Regions from separate parts of the Paenibacillus vandeheii genome, predicted to be linked through region 1. Evidence: riboswitches for the same ligand, from Rfam matches in the RefSeq annotation. Region 1 holds a riboswitch; the other holds the start of a gene.

The links. Region 1 has a riboswitch for cobalamin ahead of metE (5-methyltetrahydropteroyltriglutamate--homocysteine S-methyltransferase). Riboswitches for the same ligand answer to the same signal wherever they lie in the genome.
Region 2: linked by a shared signal. The riboswitch ahead of P5G61_RS04935 (ABC transporter substrate-binding protein) and the one ahead of metE (5-methyltetrahydropteroyltriglutamate--homocysteine S-methyltransferase) in region 1 are both predicted to bind cobalamin.

Annotation. Positions count from the first base shown of each region.
Region 1 covers NZ_JAROCD010000010.1:28,382-44,402, forward strand. Annotated here, with positions in the region: gene P5G61_RS20105 (DODA-type extradiol aromatic ring-opening family dioxygenase) at 156-926, opposite strand; gene P5G61_RS20110 (alpha/beta hydrolase) at 926-1,600, opposite strand; gene P5G61_RS20115 (glyoxalase superfamily protein) at 1,824-2,189, shown strand; gene P5G61_RS20120 (helix-turn-helix domain-containing protein) at 2,232-2,780, shown strand; gene P5G61_RS20125 (hypothetical protein) at 2,796-2,981, shown strand; gene P5G61_RS20130 (3-ketoacyl-ACP reductase) at 3,001-3,720, opposite strand; gene P5G61_RS20135 (DUF4097 family beta strand repeat-containing protein) at 3,808-4,707, opposite strand; gene P5G61_RS20140 (HAAS signaling domain-containing protein) at 4,710-5,297, opposite strand; gene P5G61_RS20145 (PadR family transcriptional regulator) at 5,290-5,619, opposite strand; gene P5G61_RS20150 (FAD-dependent oxidoreductase) at 5,894-7,438, opposite strand; gene P5G61_RS20155 (glycoside hydrolase family 3 C-terminal domain-containing protein) at 7,815-10,631, shown strand; gene metE (5-methyltetrahydropteroyltriglutamate--homocysteine S-methyltransferase) at 10,792-13,140, opposite strand; cobalamin riboswitch at 13,364-13,563, opposite strand; gene nrdG (anaerobic ribonucleoside-triphosphate reductase activating protein) at 13,834-14,343, opposite strand; gene P5G61_RS20170 (anaerobic ribonucleoside triphosphate reductase) at 14,340-16,021, opposite strand, start outside.
Region 2 covers NZ_JAROCD010000002.1:460,960-476,980, forward strand. Annotated here, with positions in the region: gene P5G61_RS04890 (aminotransferase-like domain-containing protein) at 1-981, opposite strand, end outside; gene P5G61_RS04895 (DMT family transporter) at 1,102-2,040, shown strand; gene P5G61_RS04900 (hypothetical protein) at 2,081-2,389, shown strand; gene P5G61_RS04905 (Cof-type HAD-IIB family hydrolase) at 2,542-3,345, opposite strand; gene lplA (lipoate--protein ligase) at 3,590-4,591, opposite strand; gene cobD (threonine-phosphate decarboxylase CobD) at 4,804-5,952, shown strand; gene P5G61_RS04920 (adenosylcobinamide amidohydrolase) at 5,933-6,760, shown strand; gene cbiB (adenosylcobinamide-phosphate synthase CbiB) at 6,805-7,785, shown strand; gene P5G61_RS04930 (histidine phosphatase family protein) at 7,776-8,423, shown strand; cobalamin riboswitch at 8,578-8,726, shown strand; gene P5G61_RS04935 (ABC transporter substrate-binding protein) at 9,127-10,119, shown strand; gene P5G61_RS04940 (FecCD family ABC transporter permease) at 10,116-11,162, shown strand; gene P5G61_RS04945 (ABC transporter ATP-binding protein) at 11,201-11,983, shown strand; gene cobT (nicotinate-nucleotide--dimethylbenzimidazole phosphoribosyltransferase) at 12,032-13,162, shown strand; gene cobU (bifunctional adenosylcobinamide kinase/adenosylcobinamide-phosphate guanylyltransferase) at 13,159-13,719, shown strand; gene cobS (adenosylcobinamide-GDP ribazoletransferase) at 13,716-14,606, shown strand; gene P5G61_RS04965 (cobyric acid synthase) at 14,679-16,021, shown strand, end outside.

The DNA.
Region 1 (16,021 bases):
ACAGCTTGTTCATTTCCACTAAATGTTATTATAGCTTGCTTTAGAACTCCCAGCATTATGAAAAAAAGGTCATATCACTCCAAACACCCGTGCAGTTTCGCACGAGTGTTTGGTTGTTTTTATATATGGAGTTATATAAACCAATCAATCGATGATCAATCAAATTTCCAGCAAGACAGGCTCAGGTTGCCATACTGATAGGCTTTGAACAGGAGTGATGCTTGCTTGTTCTGATCTCCGGAACCCATGGCGAGCAGCAGTGGTACAAAATGCTCTGGCGTAGGCACAGCCGCTTGGGCGGATGGTGCGAGCTTGTCATAGGCAAAGAGGGATTCTGTATCCCAGCTCACCAGCTTGTCATGCAGCCAGTTGTCAAATGCCATGGCCCAAGGTTCAACACCTGCGCTTTCCCAGTTTAACTGACGCAGATTGTGTACCGTTCCACCACTGCCAATGACGAGAACATCCTGCTCACGTAATGTGGCGAGCGCCTGTCCTACCCGATATTGCTGTTCACTGGACAGATAACGGTTTACAGACAACGCCACGACCGGGATATCCGCATCTGGATAGAGCAGACGAAGAACGACCCAAGCACCATGATCCAGACCACGAACGGAGTCGCTCTCTACCGGAATTCCAGCATCCGCGAACAGACGCTGAATCTTCGCAGATGTCTCTTCATGTCCTTGTGCCGAGTATTTGATCTGATACAGCTCGGGCTGGAAGCCACCGAAATCGTAGATTGTCTCGTAATTCGCCACCGAAGAAACCAATTGGGTTTTAGATTCCCAGTGAGCAGAGAACAGTACGATTGCTTTGGGTTTCGGGAGTTCCTGTCCGAGCTTTTGCAGAAATTCAGTGTACGCATTCTCCTCCAGTGCGAGTGATGGTGCACCGTGAGCGATAAACAGGGATGGCATCATTATGAATTCAGTCCTTTCAGGTCTTCGGCGTCCAGCTTGGCATCCGTCCGAAGCCATTGTTGAAATTGTTGATATAAATCGGGGGTGACTTGGTGCCCACCGTGATATGGAACATACGTAACGTTATGGATGAGTTTACGGAAGAAACTGGCGTTATCCTCGCCAAGTTGCAGCGGGAAGAGATGATCCTGATCGCCATGCGAAATGAATACAGATAACTCCGAGTTGGGCTGTAACGTGTATTCGTCTTTCACAAATTGTGGAATGTAACCACTCATGGCTACAATTCCCTTGATTGCATCTCCCATGATCAGCGAGAGCGTCATCGCCATAATGGCTCCTTGACTGAATCCGGCGATATAACGCCGTGCGGGATCAATGGCATATTTGGAGGACAAGTCAACAATAAGCTGCTGCAGTCCCTGAACAGAGGCGTCAAACAACTCGCGGATGGGATTGCCAATGCTTTTAATCTGAAAATAGGCGTAGCCGCTCCCCTGAACGATGGGCCCTCGTATGGCAATGATAATAAAATCAGATTGTAAGGGCTGCATCAGCCGCAGCATATCCTGCTCATCCGAACCCATGCCATGCAGAGCAAAGATAACGGGATAGTGTTGTTCTGTATTGTAATCGGAAGGAAGTCGAACCTCGTAAGACAATGAATAACTCAATCGAATCACCACCTGATAAGAAATGATAATCTAAATAAAGTTTACTAATATAAAAATAATATTCTTATTAATGAACAAAATTTATCATGATTCCATTGTAGGGTCAATATTTTTTTTGTATTATGAAAATATGTTCCGTATAAGAAATCTATAATGATCTATAACGTTGTCTCAGGCAGAGCGCCAAAGTAATCCACATATTACTCCCGAGGAGGTGATAATCATGATCAAAGGAATCGTGCCTATTCTGAGGATATTTGATGAAGACAAGGCGAAAGAGTTTTACCTGGACTACCTGGGTTTTCGATTGGATTGGGAACATCGATTTGAGACAGACTTGCCGCTATATATGCAGATTTCCCTGGATTCCATTCAATTGCATCTATCCGAACATCATGGCGATTGCACGCCAGGAGCGGCATTGCGAATGGAGACGGATGCGCTGGATGCCTTATATGAGACGCTCAATCGAAAAAAGTACAAACATTCCAGACCGGGCATTACCGACACGCCGTGGAATCTAAGGGAAATGACAGTGATTGATCCGTTTGGCAACCGGATTGTTTTTTATGAACCTGACGCAAAATAGATTGAAGAGTTGATATTTCTATAGAAGAGGAGGTTTTGCAACATGGATATTGGCCTAGCCATTCGTACGATCCGCAAACAAAAACAGATCACCATCATGCAAATGTGCGAGGGTACGGGGCTGTCCAAGGGGTTTATCAGCAACGTGGAAAATAACAAAACCTCACCTTCCATTGCCACACTCGAAAGTATCGCGGATTATCTGGAAGTGCCACTGCCTTACTTGCTGCTCTCGCCGGAGCAACGGATGAACGTGGTGCGTAAGGATGAGCGCAAGGAAACAACTGCCGGAAGCGGGCAGATCAAGGTACAGCATCTAACGGCAAAGGGCGCCATGCGCATGTCCATTGTGGAGCTGCAGGCAGGTGCATCAACGGGGGTAAACAAGCATGCCGGCGAGGAGAGCCATCTAGTTTTGCAGGGCCGAATTCGCGCAGAGCAGTGTGAGGATGTAGAGATTCTGGAAGCTGGAGATTCGTTCAGCTGGAATGCCATCGTTCCCCACGAAGTGACCAATATTGGGGAGGAGCCCGCGGTGGTGCTGATCGCCGTGTCCAAGGATCTGGATCTGGACCATTTGTGGAACGCATAAGCAGAGGATAATGGAATGGAGAATGAGAGAAGTAACGCTGCATTAATCATAAGGGTAGAGAATCAGCGCGATGAATTGTATTCGGACACGATGGCGGCTGCTGAATATGTAAAAGGCCGCCCAGAGGTTTCTTGGGCGGCCGGATGGCGACGGATTGCATCATTAGAAATGGTTGCTTCCGTCATTCATTGTTCTTTATAAATGGTCCGACTACTCCTGCTTACTGCGGATTAGTTGTCCAGATGCCTGCGGCTTTAACAAATACACGGTCCGACAGCTTGAGCGTCGCCAAAGCCAGTTCTGCTACGTCCTCAGCTTGCATCATGCGGTCCTCGTCTCCAACTTTCAGTCCGGCATTGGTTGCCAGCTCCGTGTTCACCGTACTTGGCGTTAACGCAGTAACCCGGATATTGGATTTACGTACTTCCTGCATCAGGGATTCGGTCATGCCAAGCAGGGCGAATTTGGATGCGCAGTAGGCTGAACCGGTTGCGAATCCACGCTCACCAGCAGTAGAGGCGATATTAATGATGCTGCCACTGCTTTCCTTGATCATGCTTGGCAGCACAGCACGGGTTACATAGTATGTACCCATGACATTGACATGCAGGATGCGCTCCCACTCTTCCGGGTCCATATCCAGCAAGGTGCCGAAGCTTGCGATACCTGCATTGTTAATAAGGATATCCACCGCGCCAAGCTCCATCTCGATAGCTGCTATTGCTGCCTCAGCTTGAGTACGATCCGAAATATCCGCAATGGCACTGGTTACTTTTACACCATATTCCTGGCTGAGGGATTGCTGCAATGTTTCTAAATCTGAAGCAGTGCGGGCGATCAACCCCAGATGTACACCTTCCTTGGCAAGTGCCTGAGCAATGGCACGGCCTATCCCTTTACCGGCGCCAGTGATGACAGCCGTTTTATTTTTAAGTTCCATGTGGGTAATTCCTCCTTAGAATTGGACTAGCATTTAATTATACTATATTACCCACAGTTCGAATATTTGCTTCATCATAATTTAACATTATTGCTTGATCTTGATGCTGCCTGAGGTGGTGCGAGCTTTGATGACATCACGGCTTACCATAGGGGAATCAGGGATATTCACATCACCGGAAATAGCCTGTGCGTCAAATATACCTTCAAAATCAGACGCTGCCTGTATGGAAATATCTCCAGACTGTCCCGATACATCCATTGAACCTGAGGAAGCTTGCTCGATTTTTACACTGCCGGAAGTGAATTTAACGTTTGCCGCTCCATTCAATTGCATAATTTTGGTATCTCCTGACTGTACAATCCGGGTTACATCGCCATTTATGCCATCCAGCGTGAAGCTTCCGGAAGTTTGTTTTACTTCCATAGTTCCCTCAATTGCCGTGGCTTTGATGTCACCTGAAGCTAGATCCAGTTGAATGGTTGGTACATTTATGTCTTGAAGGTGAATGCTCCCAGACGTATTGTTAAGGTCCAAGGTTTTGGCATGCAGGCCCTTCAGATCCAGATCACTGTAAGTAGAGACGATGTTGACGTCATCCAGCTGATGTCCTTCAGGCAGCGCAACCGTGATCGTTTGCTGCTGAGTATTCCAATAAAGGGTGAAAAATTGCAAACGCGGGCGCTCTTTCTGGTTTAACGTAAAGGTTCCATCCGAGATCGAGGCCTGTTTAAAACCTTCAATTGTGGCCGGGTCCCACTTACCATCCACTTCAATGTAACCATTGGAATCGGGACTTGCTACGAATTCAATGTCTGCGCTAAAGTTAGCATTCATCATAATGTTGTGCAGCTCATCATTTTTGAATTCCCAACGTTTGGAGTAGGCCTCTCTCTGGTCTCCGAACTGAACTCCGTATATGGAGGTTCCGAGCAATCCGATGCCGATACATAGTATGGCTAAAGCGATCCATTTTTTGGTGCTCATGATTAGACATCTCCTTTCATTGTTTTTTGATTCCATCTTATATACTGAAGAGTGATCAGCTTAAAGGCTTTAAAAATCCATTTTGTCAAAAGGGCAAATAGAATGCCTATACCGAATACTCCAATCGCAACGAACATCTCAGAATACTCGAAATGGTCAAGATATAAGAAATCCACCGCTGCAGCGATCGGTGCCAATACCAGCAGCGACAGACTGGCAATTGTGAGCCATACCGACCACAGCGTCAATCCTATTGGAATCGCCAGCATGATGTTCAGGAAAAAAAGTCCGATTGCCGTGAAGAAGCTGCGTGCGGCGCGATTTCCCCTTTGCTGAGGACGCATTTCTTCGAATGTTGGCGCGTAGAACGGATCAGATCCTGGTGTAAGTGCATCATATCGATCACCGAGCGCTTCTTTGGCAATCTCGATCGGATGCCCCAGTTCACGTGCAATCTCTTCTTCCGATCTTCCTTCTCTCAATCCCATCTCAAAATGCTGATCATAATCAGCGAGCAGTTCTGCCCGTTCCAGCGGGTCCATCGGTCTTAGATGAATTTCCATTGCCTGCATGAATTGTTGTCTATTCATTGGGGGTACCTTCCTCTATAAGATTTGCGACATTGCGCACAAAACTATTCCATTCATTCGTGAGAGTCTTCATATAGTCCCGACCGGTATCAGACAGTTTGTAATATTTACGCGGCGGGCCTTCACTGGATTCCTGCAGGTAAGTCGTACAATAGCCGTCATTAACCAATCTTCGCAAAAGGGGATACAGCGCACCTTCTGCCACTTCAATATGCTGGGATACGGCCTGAGCAAGTTCGTAACCGTAACGATCCTGGCGGTTGATCAGCACGAGGACGCATAGTTCCAGCACCCCTTTTTTAAATTGAATATTAACATTCACTTGGGTTCCTCCTTGTTGCTCTATCCAAACACTAGTGTGTATTGTTCAGTAGTCGTAAATTCATCATAGCATCCGGTACTGTTTAATGCAAGGTAGTGATTTTAAAATAGTTCCGTGTCACGGTTTGCCGCAAATGGGACTAACTTCGATTTCTCGCTAATTCACTTATAAATCAGCATACGCAAAACCCGGATCGGTTACTTCCGTCTGAGGACGGATTCCGATCCGGGTCTATGGGATGAAGATATACAGCGATGGGGGTATCAGCTTTAATTTATTCTTGTGCGTCCAATACCGTAAGGTCTTTAACGGCAGGCCCTTCAATGACCTTGCCCGCGTAGTCGAAGCGTGAGCCATGGCATGGACAATCCCAGGAACGTTCGCCAGCATTCCATTCCACTTCACAACCCAAATGGGTGCAGGTGGTGTCCACCAGAAAGAGTTGGCCGCTCGGGTCCTTGTAGGCGCCGGTTCGTTTGCCGTCATGGCGAACAACAGAACCTTCATCGTTACCGAGTTGTCCCGAGTTCTTGTGAATAATGCCAACTTTGCCAGAGATCAGTTCCGTGGCTACATTGACATTCTCTACGAGGAAGTTTTTCACACCAGGGTCTACCTTGAACCTTGCAGGATCGAATACCGCTGCGTAAGAGTTGTCGCGTCCGGTAATCCGGTCCGTAAGGATATGTCCAGCCATCGTTCCTGTGGTCATGCCCCATTTGGCAAAGCCGGTAGCCACATAGACACGTTCATGTCGTCCGGTAATGGGTCCAATATAAGGGACCTTATCGATGGAAATCAGATCCTGAGCTGACCAGCGGAATGGGATGTTGCGAATGCCAAATGTATCGGCTGCATAGCGCTCCAAATTTTCATAATGACCGACGGTACAAATGCCCTGTCCGGTTTTATGATTCTCTCCTCCAAAGAGGATGTGTTCCTTCCCTTCATGAATGACAGTACGCAGTGAACGGTAGGGTTCATCATCAGAGATATACATGCCACCTGTGAAAGGCTTCTGAGGTTCAACCATAACAGCATAGGATCGTTCAGCGTGCAGCCTTGAAAAATAAAATCCAGGGTCGTAGACCGGGAAATGGGAGGCAACGACGACATGTTCGGACGTTACGGATGGACCATTCTCATAGGTCCGCACATGCAGTGAGGCGTCTTCCTCTACATCGGTAACCGTTGTATGTTCGAAGATGCGGACACCTTGCTTGACTGCGGATTCCAGCAGGTAATGCAAATAACGGAGCGGGTCAAAGCGGGCTTGTCCCGGCATCTTAATGCCTGCTCTGGACGGGACAGGGATGGGAAGTGGATCGACCCATTCACCAGGAATATTTAGCTTGCCATAGGCGGTCAGTTCAATCTCCAGCTTTTTGAGGTTTTCCTCGGATTGAATGTAGACATAGGCATCTTCCTCAGCCCACTGGCAATCGATTTTTTTCTCTTTTACCAGATCGCGCATCCACTTGGCGGCTTTAGCATTACCTTCATAATACATGCGGGCCTGTTCCTCGCCAAAATGATGCAGCAATTCATCAAATATCACGCCATGCTGCGCGGATACCTTGGCAGTGGTATGGCCGGTTGTGCCATCCAGTACTTTTCCGGCTTCAAGCACAACCACACGCCTACCCGTCTGAGCCAGCAAATAGGCTGTCGTAATGCCCGCAATGCCTGCACCAATGATGGCTACATCCGCAGTTGTATTTTCTGTCAGTTTCGGATATTCATTGAATGTGTTTGTGGCTCTCCACAGGGATTCCGGAATGGAGGGCAAACCTGTCGGGGTTTGTTGATGATCATTCACTCGATTTCCTCCTTATATTTTGTTCATTAGGGCTTATGCTCAGCTCATAAATACGTCAAAATTTTACTCTTATCCATGATTACCATACTGTGCCAGAATGAAACGATTGACCCCATACTTTCCTGAGGAAAATTCACATTTTCCTCTACAAGACCCCTGTTTTTTTTGCTAAACATGCTATATGATAGGTTTACCGAAATCGTTTTAGTAAATGAAGAGAAGAGTTAACATCGGACTAATAAATGCTTGTTTTATAAGGTTAAATCTTCGATTTATGAGGTCGGATACATTAAAATTACATCATAATTATGTCATGTTAATGTATTCGCTATCATTATAAATAAACCATTGAAAGCCCAAAGGAGAATTCCATATCATGACTAACCAAACGAAATATCCTTTCCAGGATACAACGCTTGAACTCGATACACGTGTAAAGGACCTCGTATCCCGCCTGTCGGAAGATGAGAAAATCGAATCCATGCTGCAATACCAACCAGCAGTAGAACGTCTGGGTATCGCAGCTTACAAACACGGCACAGAAGCAGCTCACGGTCTGGCTTGGCTGGGCGAAGCCACGTCCTTCCCGCAGCCGGTAGGGCTGGCGTGTACGTGGGATGCAGACCTGATGAAAGAGATCGGCTCCGTGATCGGAGACGAGGCACGTGTATTCTACAAACGCAATCCAGCCGTGAACGGTCTGACGCTGTGGGCACCTACGGTTGATATGGAACGTGATCCGCGCTGGGGTCGGAATGAGGAAGCCTACGGGGAAGATCCGGAACTTACTGCCGAGCTGACCACAGCTTTGGTTAAGGGTATTCAGGGTGACCATCCGAAGTATTACAAGGCGGTTGCTACATTGAAGCATTTCCTTGCAAACAATAATGAAGTAGATCGTGGTAGTGGTTCTTCGAGCATTGATCCGCGCAACATGCGTGAATATTACCTGAAAGCGTTCGAGAAACCGTTCAAAGAGGGCGGGGCGCAGTCCATGATGACCGCGTACAACTCCATTAATGGTACTCCTGCATTGTTGCACCCGTTTGTAAACGAGATAGTGAAGGGCGAATGGGGCATGGATGGCTTCATCGTGAGTGATGCAGGAGATGTCATGGGAATCAAGAACGATCATAAATACTATGATTCCCACACCCCAGGTACAGTAGAGTCCGTCAAAGCCGGCATTGACAGCATTACCGATGATGCGGATCTGTCGAAGCAGGCGCTGCGTGAAGGGCTGGAGCAGGGCACACTCACCATGGAAGACATCGATCTGGCGTTGTTCAATACGTTCCGTGTCCGCTTCCGTCTGGGTGAATTCGATCCGGCAGAAGGCAATCCGTATGCCTCGATTGGTGAAGAAGCGATGATGACGGAAAAGGCCAAAGCGTTGTCGTTAAGAGCGGCGAGAGAACAAGTGGTGCTGCTCAAGAACGATAAAGGTACACTGCCACTGAACAAAGCGAAATCCGGCAAAGTGGCTGTTATTGGTCAACTGGGCGGAACAGTCTATCGTGACTGGTATGCAGGCACTATGCCATATAGCGTATCCCCGCTTGAAGCGATCAGTTCCAAAGTAGGCGGCGACAAGGTTACGTTCAAGGATGGCAATGATCGGATTACGCTGACTTCTGTAGCCAGTGGGATGGCTGTTGGACTGGCTGAAGATGAGAAATCATCCATCATTGCTTCAGGAGATGCCGAGACATTTACACTGAGTGACTGGGGCTTTGGCAGTTATACGCTGCAGGCAGCAAGCAATGGCAAATACCTGACGACGGATGAAGAGAGCGTTACGGCGTCTGCGGATGAAGTGTATGGCTGGTTTGTGAAGGAAGTATTCCATCTGTTGCCACAACAGGACGGAAGTGTGGGATTGACCACTTGGAACGGCAAAACCGTCACGGCACCTAATGGCGGGAACGACGCGTTTGCGGTATCCGAAGAGTTGAAGTCGTTCGGTGCTGCGGAAACATTCAAGAAGGATATTGTGGTGAATGGATTAGAGGAAGCGGTAGCAACTGCGAAGGAAGCGGAGACGGCGATTGTATTTGTCGGCAACAATCCGCTTGTGAATGGTAAAGAAGAGATTGACCGTCCAAGCCTGGATCTGGCAGAATCCCAGCAGCGTCTGGTCGAAGCGGTCTATGCAGCGAATCCGAATACGGTTGTAGTTATCGTGGGAAGTTACCCGTTCACGTCCAACTGGGTACAGGAGAACATCCCAGCGGTATTGTATACCTCCCATGCAGGACAAGAGCTGGGCAATGCTGTGGCTGACGTATTGTATGGCGATTATGCGCCAGCAGGCCGCCTGAATATGACGTGGGTGCAATCGGCAGATCAGCTGACCGATATCAGAGACTACGATATCATTCAATCCGGACGTACGTATCAATATTTTGAAGGTGATGTACTGTATCCGTTCGGACATGGATTGACGTATGCATCGTTCAAATACAGCAACCTGGAGTTGAACCCGTCCCAAACGGGAGCAGAAGGCACAATTACGGTAACTGTGGACGTGACGAATACAGGAACGATCGCAAGTGATGAGGTTGTGCAATTGTACGTGCGTGCCGGACAGTCCCGGGTGAAGCGTCCGCTCAAAACGTTAAAAGGCTTCCGTCGTCTTCATATTAAAGCCGGAGCTACGGCAAAGATCAGCTTCACGTTGCCGGTTCAGGAGCTGGCAATCTGGGATGTAACCCGTGATCGCTATGTGGTTGAAAGTGGCACGTACTCCATTATGGTGGGCAAATCTTCCGCCGATATTCAGCTAGTTGCTGACCTGACGGTAGATGGAGAGATCATTCCTTCACGTAACCTTGGTGTGGCTACTCGCGCCGAGAATTACGATGCATACTTCGGTGTGGATCTGGATGAAAGCAAGGAAGGCGGAACATCTGTCCGTGTGATTGGAGAGCAGGGATGGATTGCCTTCAAAGATGCGGATCTGGGCAGTGCAGCAGCGCTCGAAGCTCGTGTATCGGCTGAACTTGCTGGTGCGGTATTGGAAGTTCGACTGGGCGCACCTGACGGTGCGTTGGCAGGACGCGTGGAACTTGCACAGGGCGAGGCCCAGCAGTGGTCCACGGTTAAGGCAGACCTCCAAGGTGCATCAGGTCAGCAGGATGTTTATCTGGTATTGTCCGCAGGAGTGCGTATCAGCTATTTCGAGATTCGTTAAACCTGCAGCCTATGGAAGTTGCAGCTCTAATAGCAAGTGCTCAGTTCGTTAAATAAAAACGCTAAAAAGGGATGTCCCCTTGTCATCTTCATGACTAGGGGACATCCCTTTTGTTAATAAAACAGCTTTTTCCAAAAGCGTAAGTGGCGAAATATCGAATTTAGATTGAGGAATCAGCCGTTACCCGTTCTCTTGCTGTACGAGCAGCGTCTACCATAATGCTTAACGCATCCACGACTTCGGCCTTACCACGTGTTTTCAGTCCGCAGTCAGGATTCACCCAGAACAGATCGGCTGGCAGCACGTGAAGTGCGCGCTCAATCATATTCAACATCTCGTCCTTGCCTGGAACACGCGGACTATGGATATCGTATACACCGAGACCGATGCCTTTATCATACGTATTTTGCTCAAAGCTGCCGACCAGTTCCCCATGGCTGCGGGATGTCTCGATCGAGATCACATCGGCATCCAGATCGCTGATGGCTTCAATAATATCATCGAACTCACAGTAGCACATGTGGGTATGCACCTGCGTGGTTGGTTTAACGGTTGCAGTAGCCAAACGGAAGGATTCCACCGCCCATTGCAGGTACTCATCCCATTTGCGTCGTTTGAGCGGAAGTCCTTCACGAAGAGCTGGCTCATCGACCTGAATCATCTCAATGCCTGCTTGCTCCAGCGCTTCAACCTCGTCCCGAATGGCACGGGCAATCTGGTAGGATACTTCGCTGCGCGGAATATCCGAGCGGACAAAGGACCAGTTCAGAATCGTTACCGGGCCTGTGAGCATGCCTTTTACCGGTTTGCTGGTCAGTGTCTGAGCATACGCCGTTTCTTTCACCGTCATCGGTTCATTGAACAGCACATCTCCGTAAATGACAGGTGGTTTCACACAGCGTGAGCCGTAGGACTGTACCCAGCCATTTTTGGTAAAAGCGAACCCAGTCAGCTTCTCACCGAAAAACTCGACCATATCGGTACGTTCGAACTCACCGTGTACCAGCACATCCAGACCGATTTCCTCCTGAATGGTAATCCATTCCTGGATCTGTTCACGCACATAGGCATCATATTGCTCCGCATTCCATTCGCCTTTGCGGAACAGGGCGCGTGCCTTGCGCACGTCCGCCGTCTGTGGGAAGCTGCCAATCGTTGTCGTTGGCAGCAGCGGGAGCGACCATTTTTGCTGCTGCAGTTCGCGCCGCTCCTGGAATGACGCGCTGCGAAGCAGCTGCTCGTCAGCATGCACCCCTGCGGGAGCGCCACTCAGGCGTGTCCGTGACTCGGACTCGCTCAGCAGGCGTACCGCTTCGGTGCTCGCCTCAACGCGGCGGCTGGCTTCAGCCACAGCCGCTACCTGGTCCGCCTGCTTCGCACCGCCGGACAACAACGTGCCGAGCGTCGCAATTTCTTCCAGCTTCTCGTCGGCAAAGGCCAGGGCATTGCGCAGTACCGGATCAAGCGCGCTCTCCTGAGCGGCAGTCACCGGTACATGCAACAGGCTGCAGGAAGGCTGAATGATCAGCTTGCCTTCGGCAGCGAATTCAGCCACCTGCTCCAGCAGCTTCGCCGTCTCTGCGAGATCGGCGCGCCAGATGTTGCGCCCGTCAATGACACCGGCGCCCAGCCATTTATCCTGCGGGAAGCCATGCTCCCGCAGGCTGGCCAGGTTGCCTTCATAGCCGTGGACTAGGTCCAGGCCGATTCCGGCTACAGGCAGTGCTGTCACGATCGGATAGGCTTCCACCGATTCGAAGTACGTCTGAAGCAGCAGCTTCAGTTCGGGTGCGGCTTGTGCCAATGCAGCATACACCTGTTGCAGCAAGGCTTCATCTTCGGAAGAGACAGCCAGCGTCAGAGCGGGCTCGTCGATCTGTACCCACTGCACGCCTGCGGCCTGAAGTTCGGCCAGAAGCTGGGCGTACACCGGAACGAGGCGTGTGACAATCTCCGCGAAGCGTTCCGCGTCATAGCCTTTGGCGAACCGTACATATGAGTACGGACCGACAACGACAGGTTTACCTTCCAGCCCAAGCTCCTGCTTCGCTTCGCGATAGGCGGCAAGAGGTTTATTTTCAAGCAAAGCAAATGCAGTATCATTATGAATCTCAGGTACGATGTAGTGATAGTTGGTGTTCAGCCACTTGGTCATCTCACAGGCTGTTGCCTGGTCATTACCCCGGGCCATGGCGTAATAGGTAGATACGGACACCGGTCCGCCAGTATGGTTGAATCGCTCAGGAACGACGCCAAACATTGCGGATACGTCGAGAATATGATCATAGTAGGAGAAGTCGCCCACAGGAATCAGATCGAGCTGCTGTGCCTGCTGTTTCTTCAGATCCTGCAACCGAAGCGTGGTCAGTTCCTGATGAAGCGTGGATTCATCGATTCGGCCAGCCCAGAAGGACTCCAGTGCTTTTTTCCATTCACGTCCCGCACCGATGCGAGGGTAACCGAGGTTGCCTGTCAGAACTTGTGCCTGTTGTTGCTGTGATTGCGACATGTAAAATTCCTCCTCATTTATAATGATGAACTCAGCAGGTTGAAGCTGCTTGCTGTGTTGTGTTTCATTTGAAAGCATCAAAAAAAGGCATTCTTTCCGATTCCATACCCCGAGAAACAGGCATCATAAATGACGACTGTGCACAAAGACAGAATGGGAAAGAACACCTGCTATAAGTCATTTTAGCGGTTGCTCTAACACCTCCCTATCTTCCGTAGGTCATGCGATGCTGTCGAAACAGGCAGGTCTCCTGGCTTGCGGATCATGGTCATGTGCATTCCTTCCCGGCAGTTACACCAGTGGATTGTTATGCATGGACTCCCCGTATACAGTGGCGGGACCGCGACGGATTTACACCGTGCTTCCCTTTTAAGCCTGACCACACATGTAGCTGTAGTCGGCACCTGTTTCCGTGTGCAGAAATGTGCGTACACATCTCCGGCTATGAGATTGGTAACCAAGTATAGATGATAGATTTTATAATAATGCAGTCGTTGTATACTTGCTCTTATGCTACCCATCATAGACGATTACCTATGGGCTTGCAACATATATCATTAATCCGATCGGAAATAAAATAGAGCCGTATGAAACCTTGGTTTACTTGCAGATTGGACTCCATAAAATGACTCTTCAAAATAAACTAAATATCCAGCACATGTTGTGCTGGATTCAACCCAACCCAAAAAATCGTTACCATGCATCCATCTGCATAGTAACGATTGTCTGGCTAGCCATCGTTGCCCCTACATCAATGATTCGCTGATTGCGACTGCCGCGATAAGCAAGAGATACATCACGCTCAGCTGCAATATAAGGTCCATCAATAATAACGTCGCATAGGCGGAATAGTTCTGCTCGCGCAGGGTCGGCAACAAGTTCCTCATATACAAATCCCGTATAGGCCCATACCGTCAGATCAGGCCGTACCGCTTGAAGCTGTCGAACCCAGGATGCACACTCTGCGGCAGAGAAAAAAGGATCACCTCCGCATAACGTAACCCCTTCCAGCAAGGGATGCGCGGTCACTTCATACAAGATCTGCTGCTGCCGTTCCTCTGTAAAGGGTTCACCTGCGCGGAAGCTCCATGAGTCCGGGCTGAAGCAGCCCGGACAGGCATGTCGGCATCCGCTAATGAACAACACGGCTCGCAGACCCGTTCCCTCATTCACCGATTCGGGGATATACCCGTACAGATTCACCGATGTTTCACCCGATCCCGTACTTCAGCCTGCTTTGCCGTATTGAAGCGCACTTTGTAATCTCCGGTCAGATAGCCCGTTACCCGGCGCAGTCGCTGGAAATGCACGTGATTTTCATGAGCTTCACATCCGGGACATACATCTCCGATTACGCCCTCATAGCCACAGGATGGACAGCGGTCGATTGGATGATTAATGGAGAAATACCCGATATCCTGGGCCAGCGCATATTGCACGATCCGCTGGAAAGCCGCGGTGTTGGCCCTAACATTCCCGTCGAGTTCGACATAAGAGATGGCCCCGGCATTGCATAGCTTGTGGAAAGGGGCTTCCAATTCAATTTTGCGATAGGCCGGAAGGGGATGATAGACCGGAATGTGAAATGAATTGGTATAGTATTCCCGGTCATTGACCCCCGCGATGCTGCCGTATCGCTCACGATCAAGCTTAGTGAATTTGCCGGATAGACCCTCGGCGGGCGTAGCGAATAAGGTGATATTCAAATTATGCAACTCACTCATCCGGTCGCAGAACTCTCTCATCGTACGAATGATATTCAAGGCTTCTCGATGTACATGAAGGTCTTGTCCATGGTGGCGGCCATATAGAGCGGTCATACATTCAGCAAGCCCGATAAAACCGATGGATAACGTACCGTGTTTCAGCAGGTCAGCCACTGGTTCATTCGGAGCCAATTGTTCACCGCCTTCCCACACCCCTTCCCGCATCATGAAGTCCGATGCTTTGGCAGGCTGGTTTGTCTGGATACGATACCGGTGCAGCAGTCCATCCGTAGCATTGTGCATGACGGATTCCAAAGCCATATAGAAGCCGGCCCGGTCAGCGATGGCTCTTGTTCCCTGGCAGATCCCATATCGTATGCCGAGCTTGACCAGATTGATGGTGTTAAAGGACAAGTTCCCTTTGCCGCTCTGACGATTGCGTCCGAAGCGATCAGCCAGTGTGCGTGTACGGCATCCCATCGTGGCAATGATCGTGTCGGGATCTTCCGGCCGATAATAGGGAAGGTTGAAGGAAGCATCCACATTGACAAAATTCGGATACATACGCCGTGAGGAGCAGGTCACAGCGAGCTTGAATAAATCATGATTCGGATCTCCCTCAGATTGGTTAATTCCTTGCTTGCACTGGAAAATATGCTGTGGAAACACGGGCGTTTCCCCGTTGCCGAGTCCACGAATGGTCGCTTCCAGCAACGATCGGGATACGAGCCGACCTTCGGCTGAAGTGCACAGTCCGTAGTTCAGCGAAGTAAACGGGATCTGTCCGCCAGCACGACTGCTCATGGTGTTCAGATTATGGATTAGCGATTCCGCAGCCTGTTCGGTCTCCATTTCCGTTTCTTCACAGGCAAAGGCAAAGGCTCGTGGACATTTCTCCTTCGCTTCATCACTATTCAGATGTAGCTGCTCATCCTCAATCCGGTCATTTTCCCCAAACAGCCGTTGTGCTTTTCGGTAATGCTTACGGAACGATCGCTTCACATAAGGTGCTAGATCCCAGTCGATTTTGTTGGCCGATACGCCGCCATACTGGCTGTTCTGCTGGGATTGAAAAATTATGGCGACCAGCGCCATGGCAGACATGATCGTCTGTGGTGTACGAACCGAACCGTTGCCTGTGTTAAAGCCGGAGGCCAGCAGTCGGTCAAACGGGA
Region 2 (16,021 bases), on a different contig from region 1:
AATTCGCAGACCCGGCACAACATATTTGCTATAGCTGCGAATATAGAGCGTATGCCCCGTTGTATCGTATGTGAAGATCGGCGCCGGAGGCTTTTCTTTGAAATAGATATCGTAAGTGCTGTCGTCTTCCACCAGGAAACATCCGTACTGTTCCGCCAGTTCAGGCAATTGTTTGCGTTGCTCGGTTGGAATATTGATGCCCGTAGGATTCTGGAAGGTCGGCGTCATATAAAATACTCTTGGTTTTTCTTGCTTCATAAGGCGTTCAATCTGTTCCAGATCGTAGCCGTCAGTATGAATATCGGTAAAAATCAACTTTGCACCCTGTTTGCGAAAAATTTCCATCGCAGGCCCATACGTAGGCCTCTCCATAAGTACACGGTCACCGGGTCTGACGAGACTTCGAGAGATGACATCAATGGCCTGCTGTGCACCGGAAGTAATCAGCACTTCATCGGCCGAGAGATAGAAGCGTTCCCTCGTCGTCAGATGGCTTGCCAAGGCAATACGCAGCTCCAGATCTCCCTGAATTGTGGAGTATGTGCCAAGCAGACGGGGATATAGATCCAGCAAATCCCGCATCAGCTCGCCCCAATATCGGTTTGGCAGCAGGGCGGGATCAATCAATGATTTGGAAAATTGGAATTCCGCCTCAAGGGATTGTACGCGGGCAAGTGAATCCCAATGCAGCCAAGCGGATACTGCCGGGTCATCGGCCTGGTCTGTCACGGGAGAAGGGTCAGCAGGACTAACATAATAACCGGACTTATCCTTGACGTATACATTCCCGCGATCTTTTAACTCCTGATAGGCCTTGAAAACAGTGAGGCGATGCACGCCGAGCAGCTCAGACAGGCTCCGCACGGACGGCAGCTTCTCATTTTCTTTCCACTCTCCCGCTTCGATCCGTACAACAAGATAATGTACCACTTGCTCATATAGTTTCAGGCTGTTATCTGTCATCAACATGGCTTTGCCCACCCCGCTCACACTCCTTTTGAACTCCATTGTAACAGCAAATGAGAGCTAACTGTTCTGTTTTATTCATTCTGTTCTGTATACGGTGCTATATGATGGAGAACAGATGAAGGAGGGGCTAGCATGGTTGGATTATCATTTACCGTAATGTGTCTTATTTTTGGAACAACGTTTCTGGCGATTAAGATTGGCGTGGAGGCAGGCATGCCGCCTTTTCTGTCGGCCGGACTACGCTTTATTATTGCAGGTGCTCTAATGTTTGCATGGATGTGGATGAAAGGGAAAGTGAACCTGTCTTTACTGTGGCGGAAAGAGATGCTTCTGACAGGGGCCGGACTGACGTTCGGAACCTTTGCGACTTTATATTGGGCTGAACAATATGTGAGCTCTGGTGTTGGCGCAATTCTGTCAGCAACAGGTCCGCTGATGATTATGGTGATGCAGACAGCATTGTTGCGTCAAAAGACATCTGCACGCATGATAGCGGGCTGTCTGATCGGTTTTGCCGGGGTTATTCTCGTTGTATTGCCGGGTGTATCCATCGGTGCAAATTCCCTGTGGTTATGGGGCTGTATTGCCGTATTGGTGGGTGAAGTCTGTTATTCGGCGGGTGCACTGTACTCCAAAAAGGTCATTAACCAGTTTAAGGAGGCCAGTCCTGTAGCGATTAATGCGGTGCAAATGATGTACGGAGGACTGCTGTTATCCGGGCTCTCCGCAGTGACAGAATCATGGAGTACAACTGGACTGGATTGGGTGCCAGCGGTATCATCTCTGATCTATCTGACGGTAGTCGGTTCGATGGTTGGTCACAGCTTGTTCTACTGGATCATGTCTCGTACCAACCCGCTGTTTCCAGCAACCTGGTTATACATCTCCCCACCCATTGCGGTTGGTCTTGGGGCGGTTCTCTACAATGAACATGTTAGCTGGATTACGTGGATCGGTGTTGCGCTGATCGTTTCAGGTTTGCTGGCGATGAATGAGAAAGTGATGGGCTGGTTGCAGAAAGGAAAACGCAAAACTCTATTGGGTCAGACTTCCAAATCCATGGTAAAATAGGAAATATATATTTTACGCAGGAATGAGGCGAGACATCACATTGAACAGACAGGGACTCGGTGTTGTGTTATTGTTTGCGGGAATTGTGCTCTATGGCATTATTCATATTGGGACTATTATGCATTTACCTGACGTAACGAGCTGGTCAACTCAGTGGGGGCGTTATTTGCAAGGGGCTTTTGAAACGGGAGGCATCATTGGACTTTTCTTGTCCATTCTTTTATTCATCATAGGCGTAACGCTCCTGCTTCCTAGGCTATTAGCCGATTTATCCAATGGCAAGGTGATGGATGACATCCGTGAGCGGAATCGCGAATTCGACGAGAAGTACGGTAATCAGAATAATTAAATGAAACGAAGTAACGAATGAAGATTATCTGGGGCGGAGTGTTGGGTTTACTTCCACTTTATAATGTTGTAATCGAAGCAACGACTGAATAGAAAAACAGCCCGGAATCCACAATCTACTGTGGTCTCCGGGCTGTTCTGTCTCTGAAGCATTTACTCTGCGTTCAGCACAAATTTCTCAATAACCTGCTTCACGCCGTCTTCGTTGTTGCTCGCGGTGATGTAGTCTGCCAGCTCTTTCAGAGCAGGGATCGCATTGCCCATCGCCACACCCAGTCCCGCAACTTCCAACATTTCATGGTCATTCCAGGAATCGCCGATGGCGATGCATTCGCTCAGTTCGCGGCCAAAATGATCTGCCAGGAACGTAAGGGCATGGCCCTTGGTTCCCTCATGATGCATGATTTCAAGGAAGTATGGCTTGGATTTGGTGATGTGCACTTCAGGTCCGAGCAGTTTGCGCAAGTCAATTGCAACTTCGTCGAGGTAGTCTGGCTCATCAATGATGAGCAGTTTCGGTGTTTTTTGCTCGATCACTTTGATGAAATCCGGTTCGATATGGTACTGCGTACCGTTCAGCTTGGCGTAATCACGCAGCTTGTCGTTTTCTTCACGGGCATATAATTTATCGTCAATGTACGTTTGCAGGTGCAGATTATGCTCCAGGCAGTAGTCGTACAATTTGCGGGAAGCGTCCTGTGGAACGTAGCGCTCATAGAGTACTTTTTCGTCCAGCAAGTTTTTCACCAAAGCACCTTGATACGTAATGATTGGCACGTTCAGTCCTGTCTGACGAGCGAGTGCTTGTGCAGAAGCATAGGCACGTCCAGTTGCCAAAGTTACAACCACACCATGAGCAACCGCTTGTTCCAGGGCGGTCTGTGTTGCGGGCGTTACTTCCTTGTTATCGTTGATCAGAGTATCATCAATGTCAATTGCGATTAATTTGTAGGTCATCTGTGTTTCTCTCCTTTTTATCTGTATCTATAAAAACGAACGAATGGATAAGCATTACACGAGACCACTCCGACTGCAGACTCATCTTTCGATCGCTGTTATCCCCGGATTTCATTGAATCCATTTCCTTTATAGAGGAAATCCGGGGATAAAGGCGAACGCTTCGCTTCTCCAGATTGATTCTGCCTTCTTCGTTAACGTGTAATTCTGGAATTCGTTCTAAAACTATACTCACATCTAAATTTTACTCCTCCAGGAAAATGAGGCCAATAAAGTCCTCCAGCTCCAGGTTGCCGAAGTAATGTTTTACATCCAGGCCCTCAAGTGCAGTACGTACCTCGGATTCCTCGTAACGCTTGCCACGCAGCATGTCTTCGATATCCGCCACATCGCCTACGCCGAAGAAATCACCAAAGATTTTGACATCTTCAATGCGTCCATCTTTGATATTCATGCGCAGATCAATAATGCCGACAGGGAATTTGCGTGTATGCTTCACATTGCTCTCCGGGGAAAGCCCGTAGTTCCAATCCCAGTTGCTATAACGCTCGGCGGAGATTTCCTTGATCTTGTCCCAATCTTTCTCCGTGAGTTCATATTGAGGAACGTCCTGTGGCTCCATGCGGAAAATGTGACGCAGCAGCTCGTCCCGGAATTGTTCAATGGTCAGATTGCTGTCAATCAGATCACGAATGTTGGCAACCCGGCTGCGCACGGACTTGGTGCTCTTGGACTTGAACTTCTCGGGATTCACGTTGAGTGAAGCCTGGACGTGGTCGAGGTTCAGGTTAAACATCAATGTGCCGTGACTGAACATGCGACCGCGCGTAGAGAATTGGGCGTTGCCCGAAATTTTCTTCTCTCCGACTTGCAGATCGTTCCGTCCCGTCAGTTCGGCATTAACACCAAGCTCTTGCAGGGCTTCCACCACAGGCTGGGTGAATTTGCGGAAGTTGTGGAAGGATTGTCCGTCATCCTTGGTAATAAAGCTGAAATTGAGGTTGCCCAGATCGTGATAAACGGCTCCGCCTCCCGAAAGACGACGTACGACTTGAACACCGTTATCCTGAACATACTCGATGTTGATCTCTTCAATGGTGTTCTGGTGTTTTCCGATAATAATGGACGGGCGGTTGATGTAAAACAGCAAGTAACTGTCATCCATCGGCAAATGCTTCAGAATGTATTCCTCAATGGCGAGGTTTACAGAAGGATCTGTAATGCCCTGGTTATCAACAAACAGCATGGTCATTCCTCCATTAATGTATGTGAGGGATAGAATATCCCTTATGTAGTGATGCTTTACGGAATCGAAATTCCTTCTCTATTGTAAACGAATTGTCGATAGGACACAAAGGAATTACAGCTCGAACGGGCTTGAACAGGCAAAACAGGATTGACCCCTGACTGTCACGACATCCATAATAAAAAGGACATGCAGAAAGGATGACGGACAGAATGACCGGTTTAATTGAAGTTTTCGGACATGGCGGTGATGTGGAGACAGCCGCTGCACGTTTTGGAGGGAATGCTGCGGATTTCCTCGATTTTAGCGCGAACATTAATCCACTGGGTCCACCTCGGGAAGTGCTGCAGGCTCTGGAGCATGGATGGCAGACGGTACTTCGTTACCCCGATCCGGGTCATAGGGCGTTCAAAATGCTGCTCAGTGACCGACTGGGTTTAACCCCGGATTACATATCCGTGGGCAACGGGGCGGCGGAAAGCATGGCTCTAATCCTGCTTGGACTTGCGCCACGTAGAGTAGGCACAGTAGAGCCAGGTTTTTCGGAGTACAGTGCATTATCCAGACAATTTGGAGCGGAAGTCCATTATGTTCAAGGACGGGAAGAACTGGACTGGAGAGCAGAATCAGAGGATATCGAAAAGCTGATGGAACGGGTGGACTTGCTTTTCCTTGGACAGCCGAACAATCCCAATGGAGTACAGTATCCGGTTGAGGTTCTACAGCGACTTGCGCGTAAAGCGGAGATAATAGGTATAACATTGGTAATAGATGAGGCATTTATGGACTTTATTCCTGAGTCACAGCGGCAATCGCTTGCGCCCAGATTGAAAGAGTACCCCCAAGTGATCATTATTCGCTCGATGACCAAGTTTTACGCGATTCCAGGCTTGCGATTGGGCTATGCGCTGGGTCGTCCCGAGCTGATTCATGACATGACTGAGAAGCAAGTGACCTGGAGTGTGAATGGGCTGGCGCTGATTGCAGGAGAAGCCTGTCTACGCAGTGGAGAGAATTTTGAACAGGAGACCGTGGCACTGGTGTCCTGCGAGCGGGAGAGATTAACGACAGGGCTGGAGGCTTTGGGATGTAAGGTGACGCGAGGGGAAGCGAACTTTATATTGGCAGCTCTGCCAGAGCCGTGGACAGCAACATCCATGCAGGCTGCTCTCGGTGAACGCGGTGTACTGATCCGGAGCTGTGCCATGTATCCGGGACTTGGGGAGCGGCATGTACGCTTTGCAGTCAAGGACGCGGAGGCTAACGGGCGTTTGCTGGAGACCATGGGAAATGTAATGGAGCCTGACACGACAACCGGACTAGAGGCAGGGGGACAGAACGATGGCACTGCCATTCTATAACGCTTATAAGCAATGCACCGATGTACAAACAGACTATAACGAATATAGATCTTCTGTGTGGCCGGGACTAAACATCTCTGTACATGAAAGACATATTAAAGTCTCAAGCCCCTCTGTTGTAAAAGCACTTTCCAGTGCCGTGTATGGGGGCGGCATGATTGAACTGGACCGTATATTCAACATCTATGTGGACAGACATTATCGGTGTGACGATCCACCGCGTGATATTGCCGATCTATTGAGTGAATGGCAAGAGCAGCAGGATCAATGCGGCGGACTTCTGACTGCGGTTCAATTGGAGCACACGGCTATCCAGGAATACGAAAGCGATGAGTTCGGATTACTCTGCTGTACGACAGCAGGGGTATCCAACGCTGCACGGGCAGGTTCTGCAAGAACTGTGTTTGATGCTGAGGGAAATGAGGTGGGGCATGAGACCATGCCTCCGAAACTTGGGAAAAGCTCAGTTTCAAGCTACACCCCCGGTACGATCAATATCATGTTGTGGATGAACGGGCGAATGACCGCCGGAGCGATGGTGAATGCCATTCAGACTGCGGTAGAAGCAAAGGCCGCTGCGTTAGCTGATTTCGGTGTGGTGGATTCAGAGAATGGTCTGATGGCAACCGGAACAACAACGGATGCCATCGTACTCGCGGTAAGTCAGGCTGAAGAAAATAAACCGTTCATCAGTTACGCCGGAACGGCTACGGTAATGGGTGCAGCGATCGGCAGGCTGGTGTATGACACGATCACGGAAAGCCTGCAAGCCGCGCAGGAGTGGAAAGAGAGGAATAACAAGCAATGACATCTCTGCTGCATCAATGGGCTTCCTGGCCGATCTGGACGGGAATGGCCGGAGCCTGGATTATTATAGGGGCATACATACTGGATCGCTGCATCGGAGATCCGCGCTGGATTCCTCATCCGGTGATTGGTATGGGCAAGGCCATCTCTGCACTGGAGCGGGCGATAAGGTCACGGGTGGACTCAAACCAGGCCCTGAAAAGGGCTGGCGTGTTATTTCCCCTTTTGATTACAGGGGGCGCTTTTGCAGTCACCTGGGGATTGGTATATGTTCTGGGCCTCATTCATCCTGCCATTGCGGTTGTGGCTGAAGTGGTGTTGATCGCAACCACCATTGCTTCCAAAGGTTTGAAGGATGCAGGCATGGAAGTCTACCGCCATCTGAGTCAACAGGATTGGCCTGCGGCGAGACGTTCACTGGGCATGATTGTAGGGCGTGATACGGCCCATCTGGATGAACCGGAGATTGTGCGGGGAACGGTGGAGACAGTTGCCGAGAATATCGTGGATGCCATCGTTTCTCCACTGTTTTATGCCCTGATTGGCGGTGCACCGCTTGCCATGGCTTATCGGGCCGTGAATACGCTAGATTCCATGGTAGGTTATAAAAATGAAAAATATCTTCATCTCGGCTGGGCATCTGCCCGTCTGGATGATTGGGCCAACTGGATTCCCGCACGGCTTACCGCCTTGCTGTTGATCATTGGAGCCTGGTTCATGAAACTGGATGCGAGAGGGGCAGCGCGCATGGTATCCCGGGATGCACGGCTGCACCCAAGCCCCAACAGCGGATTTCCCGAGTCAGCAGTGGCCGGAGCGCTGGGCATAAGACTTGGCGGTCATAACGTGTACCACGGAGTGGCTTCATTTCGCGCTTATATGGGCGAGCCGTCACGTCAGATGGAAGCAGAAGATATTGTACGAACAACAAGACTTATGTTTTGGTCAGCAGGTTCTTTTGTTTTATTATGTTGGCTGGTCACCCTAGGGATATGGGCCGCTGGAGGTGCACTGCTATGGATATAGAAGCTGGACAGAGTGGAATACAAAGCCGAGAAATTGTATTGATACGTCATGGTACAACGGCGTGGAATTTGGAAAAAAGATATCTCGGGCATACCGACATCGGTCTGCTGCCAGAAGCAGAACAGGAGCTGGCTCTGCTGCGCGAAGAGATCAGCAATGTCACATGGGACGCCCTGTATTGCAGTGATCTGCTGCGTTGCCAGCAGACACTCACTCACATTGCACCGTCCCAAGCGGGACAGGCCAAGCTTGATGCCCGTCTAAGGGAGATCGACTTTGGTCAGTGGGAGGGATTGACCTATGATCATCTCAAGGACAATCCACAGTACCGGAACTGGATCTATGCCCCACAAGAGGTGACGCCCCCGAAGGGCGAGCCATGGAAGGCATTTGCTGCGCGGATTGATTCATTTCTGGAAGAGAGTCTGTTGTCCTTTTCACTAATATTGCATTCTGACAATACAAACGTGCCAAAGGTAGCCGTGATTACGCATGGCGGTGTTATTCGTTATATGGTATCACGTCTCATTCCGCATCAAGGATTCTGGGATACGCAGGTGATACCAGGACAAGCGATAAAGATTCGGCTGGATGGCGATGGGGACAGCTGGGTTGGAACCCGATTGACTTTTCCATAAATCAGGTTGTAAGGATGTACAATATAACCTATAATCACAACAGAAGTGTGACTTAGCAAGTGCATCATCGGATAGGGGCGCAATAACCCCTGCCAAGGATGCAGGATGCTCACTTGAATGGTTAAACTATATTAGCGACCAAGGGTCCCGCGTGCATGCAGCAATGTTTCATGGTTTCTTATCAGACTATGAACAGCAAACGGGTGAAATAGGGAAGCCGGTGTAAATCCGGCACGGTCCCGCCACTGTAAATCAGGATGAATTCCTGTAAGTCAGGTTACCTGCCCTGGACGTACAAGCCGGTGTTCCTTCGAGGAAAGGACAGCGTTTCGGGCAGTTCTCTGTGCATGTACAGCGTTAAGCTGGCATGTGCTGATCGCCACATGCGAGACGTCATCCCTGATCCTGACCTAAGGATTGGGGATTTTATTTTTTCATATAAGATGAACCGAATATTTACAAGAGAACGAAGAGTGCAGAACCAATCTGAAGAAACGAAGTGTTCGCCTTTATCACCGGATTTTCCCTTTTCAAAAAGGGGATCAAAAAAATCTGGGGATAACAGCGATCGGAAGATGGTACTGCAATCGTAGTGGCCTAGTAAAGTTTTACTGGATCAACTTATATAGGAACACAAATTCAAGGGAATCGAGACAGGAGCACTACTCAATTAGAGCTGATAGAGAAGGGGAGAACGAACACAATGAATTTCAAGACATGGAAAGGCACGGCGTCCCTGCTAAGTGCAGCGATGTTGGCACTGGCTTTGGCCGGATGTGGCACGGCAACGAAAGAGGGTACGGGAACCTCACAACCTGCACAGGAGCAATCCCAAGGGCAGGCACAAACAGATCTCAAAACACAATATCCAATCACGGTTACGGATGCTACGGGTGAATCGTTTACGTTTGACAAAGCCCCAGCCAAAATCGTATCTGTATCTCCGGCTGAAACGGAATCCCTGTTCGCACTGGGATTGGACGAGCAGATCGTAGGGGTATCCGACTATGACGATTATCCGGAAGCAGCTACGGCAAAACCAAAAATGGGCGGCATAACGAAGCCTAACGAAGAATCGATCATTGCTGCTGAAGCAGACATCGTATTTACAGGTATTTCGATGAGCGAAGAGTCTGTGAAGAAACTGCGTGATCTGGGCATTACCATTTTCAAAACAAATCCCAAATCAGTGGATGATGTGATGACCAACATTGAAACGTTTGGTAAAATCACCGATCATCAGGAAAAGGCACAGGAGATCATCACCCAGATGAAACAGGATGTGTCTGATGTCACTGAGGCTGTAAAAGCGGTTAAACCGGAAGAGAAGAAAAAAGTATATGTTGAGTTCTCCCCAGGTTGGACTGTGGGTAAAGGTGAATTCATGGATGAATTGATCACCTTGGCCGGAGGTAACAACATCGCTTCGGACAAAGAAGGCTGGTATGAGATTAACGAAGAGAATGTTATTGCTTCCAATCCGGATGTGATTCTGTATGCGAACGATGTCATTGATGAAAATTCCAAAACATTGGATCAAATCATCAAAGCCCGCAGCGGCTGGGATCAAATCACGGCTGTGAAAAATGATGCAGTTATCGGTCTGGATGCCAACCTGCTGAGCCGTCCGGGACCACGGGTAACCCAAGGTCTGAAAGAAGTAGCCAAAGCGATCTACCCTGACTTGTTCAAATGAGTAAAAAGCTGGCAGTGTACGGATCGGCCGGAATGGTGCTGCTTGTGTTAACCGTGCTCATCTGCACGGGCATCGGTTCGGTTGCCCTGCCTGTCCGGGACATTGCGGGCATCTTGCTTCATCGCATTCCCTGGCTGGGCGACTGGATTGTTCCTGACTGGAATACAGCAGCAGAACAAATTATATGGAAGGTCAGATTTCCACGTGTACTGCTGGCCGTACTTGTAGGTGCATCACTGGCGATTGCGGGAACGGGATTCCAGGGGGTTCTTCGGAACCCTCTGGCTGATCCGTTTACGCTGGGCGTATCGTCCGGTGCATCGGTGGGTGCGGCTTTTCTGATTTTCTTCGGATTACAGTATGCACTGATTGGAATCTGGACCCTGCCACTGGTCGCATTTCTGACGGGAGTAATCACACTGTGGTTTGTGCTGGCCCTCGCTCGTGAGGGACGCAAAATACCAACACACAGCCTGATTCTGGCTGGGGTGGTCATGCAAAGTTTCCTGGGAGCAGTCGTCTCCTTCCTGTCGACGATGTCGAAACAGACCATCAATGAAATTATATACTGGACGATGGGGAGTCTGTCACTGCGTGGGTGGTCGTATACGGCCATCCTTTTCCCGTATTTTGTGCTGGGACTAATCTTCCTCTGGAGCCGTGCGCGTTCGTTGAATGTGCTTGCCCTGGGGGAACGTCAGGCCGCGCATATCGGGGTTCGGGTTGACGGATTAAAGTTGTCGGTACTGGCTGTGGGTACGCTTCTTACGGCAGGCGCTGTCTCCGTATCGGGCGTGATTGGCTTCGTCGGACTGGTCATTCCGCATATTCTTCGGCTCATCGTGGGACCCGATTATCGATTGCTGGTGCCTTTGTCCGCGATTGGGGGAGCGATCTTCATGGTCTGGGCAGATACGATTGCACGCACATTGCTGGCACCGACCGAAATTCCACTGGGGGTAGTGACGGCCTTTGTTGGAGCACCATTCTTCGCTTATTTGCTGCATCGGAACAAAAAGCTGCGGAAAGGGATGATGCCATGAGTATGTTCGTGAGAACAGACCTTACCGAGAACCGGCCGATGATTAAGGTCACAGGAGCTGGTAAAATGTATGGTAACCATCAGGCTCTGCATGCGGTGGATTGGCAAGTCAAAGAGGGTGAGTGGTGGGGCGTTGTTGGCCCAAACGGCAGCGGCAAATCGACTCTCCTTCAGCTACTTGCCGGAACCGAACATCCGAGCGCAGGCAGCATACAGATTGATGGCCAGGATATCTCCTCATACAACCGTAAAGAATTGTCGCGCATGATTGCGGTCTTACAGCAGGATGGCCTGCCTGCCATTTCCTATCCTGTAAGGGATGTTGTCGAGATGGGACGTTACCCTTACCAGAACTGGCTCGGAAAAGAAACGTCGGATGGAGCGGCAGTAGTCGATCGGGTGCTGGAGGAGTTGGGTTTAAGTGACATGGCCGAACGGCCTTTGGATGCGCTTAGTGGAGGACAACGGCAGCGGGTTGCGCTTGCCAAAGTCATGGCTCAGGAACCACGGCTGTTGTTGCTGGATGAACCAACCACCTTTCTCGATATCAAATATCAATTGCAATTTATGGAGTTATTATCGGCATGGCGTCAAAAAAATCATATTACGATTGTGGCGGTACTGCATGATCTGAACCTGGCCGCGCAATTTTGCGACCACATTCTGGCACTGCGAGACGGAACATGCGTAGTCGGAAAGGGTACACCCCATTCATTGATGACGGAAGAGAACATTCGGGAGATATTCCGGGTGAGTCCAGCGATGGTGAGTCATCCCGACAATGGATTGCCACAGCTGTTGCTGAGGCGGGAGAAGAAGTGAACGAAGCGGGGGTGACCCCGTATTTTTAATAAAGGAAGTGCTGGCCGTATGAATAATGAACAGGTGTTGGAACAGTTAATGGGTCGGATCGTAGGTCCACAAGAGAAAGTGGCGGCGGAAGCCTCCGCACATGTGGATGCATTGACGAAGCCACCCGGCAGTTTGGGCAAGCTGGAACAGCTGGTTATTCGTCTGGCGGGAATCACGGGTAAGACTCGTCCTTGCTTTGATCGCAGAGCTGTCATCGTTATGGCTGCGGATCATGGGGTGGTTGAAGAAGGGATTAGTGCTTTTCCTGCTGAGGTGACTCCACAGATGGTCCTGAATTTCCTGGCGGGGGGAGCGGCTGTCAATGTCCTTGCTCGCCACGCTGGAGCTGATGTAATCTGTGTGGATATTGGCGTAAATGCCGATCTGGATCATCCGGATCTGGTTTCGCGCAAAGTCCGCAAAGGCACAGCCAACATGGCGAAGGGTGCTGCAATGACCCGGGACGAAGCGATTCAGGCCATCCTTGCAGGGGCCGAAGTGGTCTCGAACGAGGTGGCGAAGGGGACGCAGTTGTTTGTGACCGGAGAGATGGGCATCGGCAATACAACCGCTAGTGCGGCAGTGATGTGTGCTATAACGGGAACAGCTCCTGCTTCAGCAGTGGGTCGGGGAACAGGCGTGGATGATGCCGGTTTGCAGCGCAAAGCCGCAGTGGTCAGCCAGGCTCTCAGCGTGAACGCTCCGGATGCAGACGATGCACTCGATGTGCTGTGCAAAGTAGGCGGACTGGAGATTGCCGGACTGACGGGCGTGATTCTCGCTGCCGCTGCAAACGGATGCCCCGTTGTCGTGGATGGATTTATCTCCACCGCTGCGGCGTTGATTGCAAGGCAGCTTGCTCCGGTGAGTACAGAATACATGATTGCTTCCCACACATCGCATGAAAGTGGACATGCAGCGTTGCTGCGTGAGCTTGGCCTGAAACCGATGCTGGATCTGGACATGCGTCTGGGTGAAGGCACCGGAGGCGTGCTCAGTCTTCATCTGATTGATGCCTCATGCCGTATTCTCAGCGAGATGGCGACATTTGCGAGTGCTGGCGTGTCGGATGGCACGACGGAGACTCAACCTAATGACGCTTCATCCGCTTCTGCTGATTCATCCGTTTCAGGAGAGGAATCCCCATGAGTATACTCGTGACGGGCGGGGCGCGGAGTGGCAAAAGCTCGTTTGCAGAGCGTCTCTGTATGCAGCGATCCTCCGAGGCCTGGTATGTGGCTACGGCTCAGGCTTATGATGATGAGATGCGCGAGCGTATACGTCTGCATCAGAATCAGCGGGATGAAGCAGGATATCTGTGGCATACGGTGGAGGAACCGCTGGCACTGCCTGAATTCATTACACAAATGGGAGAGTCCCATACGGGTATGTCTGCACCGACCATTTTGGTGGATTGTCTGACACTGTGGTTGACCAATGTGCTGTTAGCGCATGAACATGAGCCTGAACAGATACTGTATGATCATATGGACGCACTGGTAGCGGCCACCCAGTCGTATCCGGGTCTGCTCGTGCTTGTTACCAACGAAGTGGGCGATGGCATTGTACCAGAGTATGCGCTGGGCAGAAGATATCGGGATTTGGCGGGCATTCTCAATCAGCGGATTGCCGCGATTTGCCGTGAAGTGTTTCTGGTGACTGTGGGCATTCCGATGGAGCTGAAAAGCAAGGAGTACCGTTTATGAGTAAAGGCGATTTGGAACAAAAACATGCGGCTGCGGCCGCTTTTCAATTTCTGTCCCGGTTCCCGGTGAAATTGCAGATTGATTTCGTCCCGCCATTATTGCGGGAGAGTGTAGTGTATTACCCGCTGGTTGGCGCGGTCATTGGATTGTGCGTCTGGTTAGGCGGAGCCCTGACAGGTGCGCTGCTTCCATCGTTTCCGGCGGCGGTATTAACTTTGACGCTATGGGTATGGCTAACCGGGGGTCTTCATCTGGATGGGTGGATGGATACGGCAGATGGACTGCTCAGTTATCGCACCCGTGAACGAATGCTGGAAATTATGAAAGACAGTCGTGTAGGGGCCATGGGCGTGATCGCCTGTGTGCTTCTGTTAATGATGAAAGCAGCTTTGATTGCTGATTTTATCGCGCGTGGGAATTGGGCCTATGGAGCTTTGCTCATCCTGCCGCTGATCTGGAGCCGCTGGTTCATGGTGTATGCCATGGCGGCCTGGCCGAATGCCCGGAAGGACGATGGGCTTGCTGTCCTGTTCAAGGGGCTGGGAGACCGGAAGGAAGTCCAGCGTGCGCGCAGCTCTGCAGTAGGACTTACCATTCTGGCAGGTGTGATCACGTTGGCAGCGGTATGGATCTTCCAACCGGATACAGCCATGTTCCAGGTGTTTGCGACAGAGAATGGGTTGGGGACATTACCATGGTGGCTATATCCCGTTGCAGCGATCCTTGCGGTGCCACTGGCCGGTTATGTGATTGGCAAATTCGTTGCCGGGCGTATCAGTGAACGGCTGGGCGGACTTACAGGGGACACGTATGGGGCTATGAATGAGTTGCTGGAAGCCGCACTGCTAACGGTACTTAGTCTGTTACAGGGATTCTTTTTGATATAACGCGGAGAGCTGAGGTGTGGGAACGTGGAAGATACGTCTGTACAAACGTCCGAACAAACGGCGGCAGTATTAATGCTGCAAGGGACGGCATCGGATGTGGGGAAAAGCGTAATTACGACGGCGCTATGCCGAATATTCAAGCAGGACGGATTCAGGCCAGCCCCGTTCAAATCACAGAACATGGCGCTAAATTCCTACGTCACGGAAGACGGCAAGGAAATCGGAAGAGCCCAGGGGGCGCAGGCTGAGGCGTGCGGCATTGAAGCGACGACGGACATGAATCCGATCCTGATCAAGCCGATTCGGGATATGCATTCCCAGATTGTCGTACACGGTGTACCGCTTGCGCAGATGAGTGCTTGGGATTATAGGCAGCATTTTCTACCTGAAGCCAAGGCGACGGTCATGGATGCGCTGAATCGACTACGCGCGACGTACGATATCGTGCTGATGGAAGGCGCGGGCAGTCCTGCGGAGATTAATCTGAAGGATCGGGACATCGTTAACATGAATTTGGCGGGCTGGGCGGATGCTCCGGTTATTCTGATCTCGGATATTGATCGTGGCGGGGTCTTTGCTTCCATTGTAGGTACACTGGAGCTGCTTGAGCCGCATGAGGCTCAGCGTGTAAAAGGATTCATCATCAACAAGTTTCGTGGAGACCTGTCCTTGCTGCAGCCTGGATTGGACTGGCTTGAGGAACGGACAGGCATTCCTGTATTGGGCGTGTTGCCTTACATAAGTGATATTCAGATTGAAGCGGAAGATTCCGTGGTGCTGGACTCCATGCGACACGGCAAATCCGGTGAGCAGGAGCTGGACCTTGCGGTAATTCGTTATCCGCGAATTTCCAACTTTACAGACTTTGACGCCCTTTCCAGGGAACCGGATGTGAATGTGCGATACGTGACTTCTCCCGATGATTTGGGGCAACCCGATGCCATTCTGCTTCCGGGTACAAAGGATACGATTGGAGATCTGGCATTTCTGCGTGCCTCAGGACTGGAGCAAGCGATCGCTAGCCAGACGGAGCGTGAACATGTTCAACTTATCGGGATATGTGGTGGATATCAAATGCTCGGTCAGCATCTCAAAGATCCGTTTGCTGTGGAAGCGAATCAGATTCAGGAAGCCAATGGATTGGGATGGCTGCCGCTATCGACAACGTTCCTTCAAAACAAACAAACGGCGAGAGCCTCAGGGCATCTACACGGTCATCATGCAATTCGTTTGCCCAAGGAACGCGATGACGAAAGCTCATTACCCATCAATGGATACGAGATTCATATGGGCGTTACCGAGTGCCTTGAGCCTGAACGTGTAACGGCCTTGTTTGAAATTGCCCATGCAGGAGGTCCATCCTTTAATGAAGGCTGGGGCACGATAGACGGCAAAGTGTGGGGAACGTACCTGCA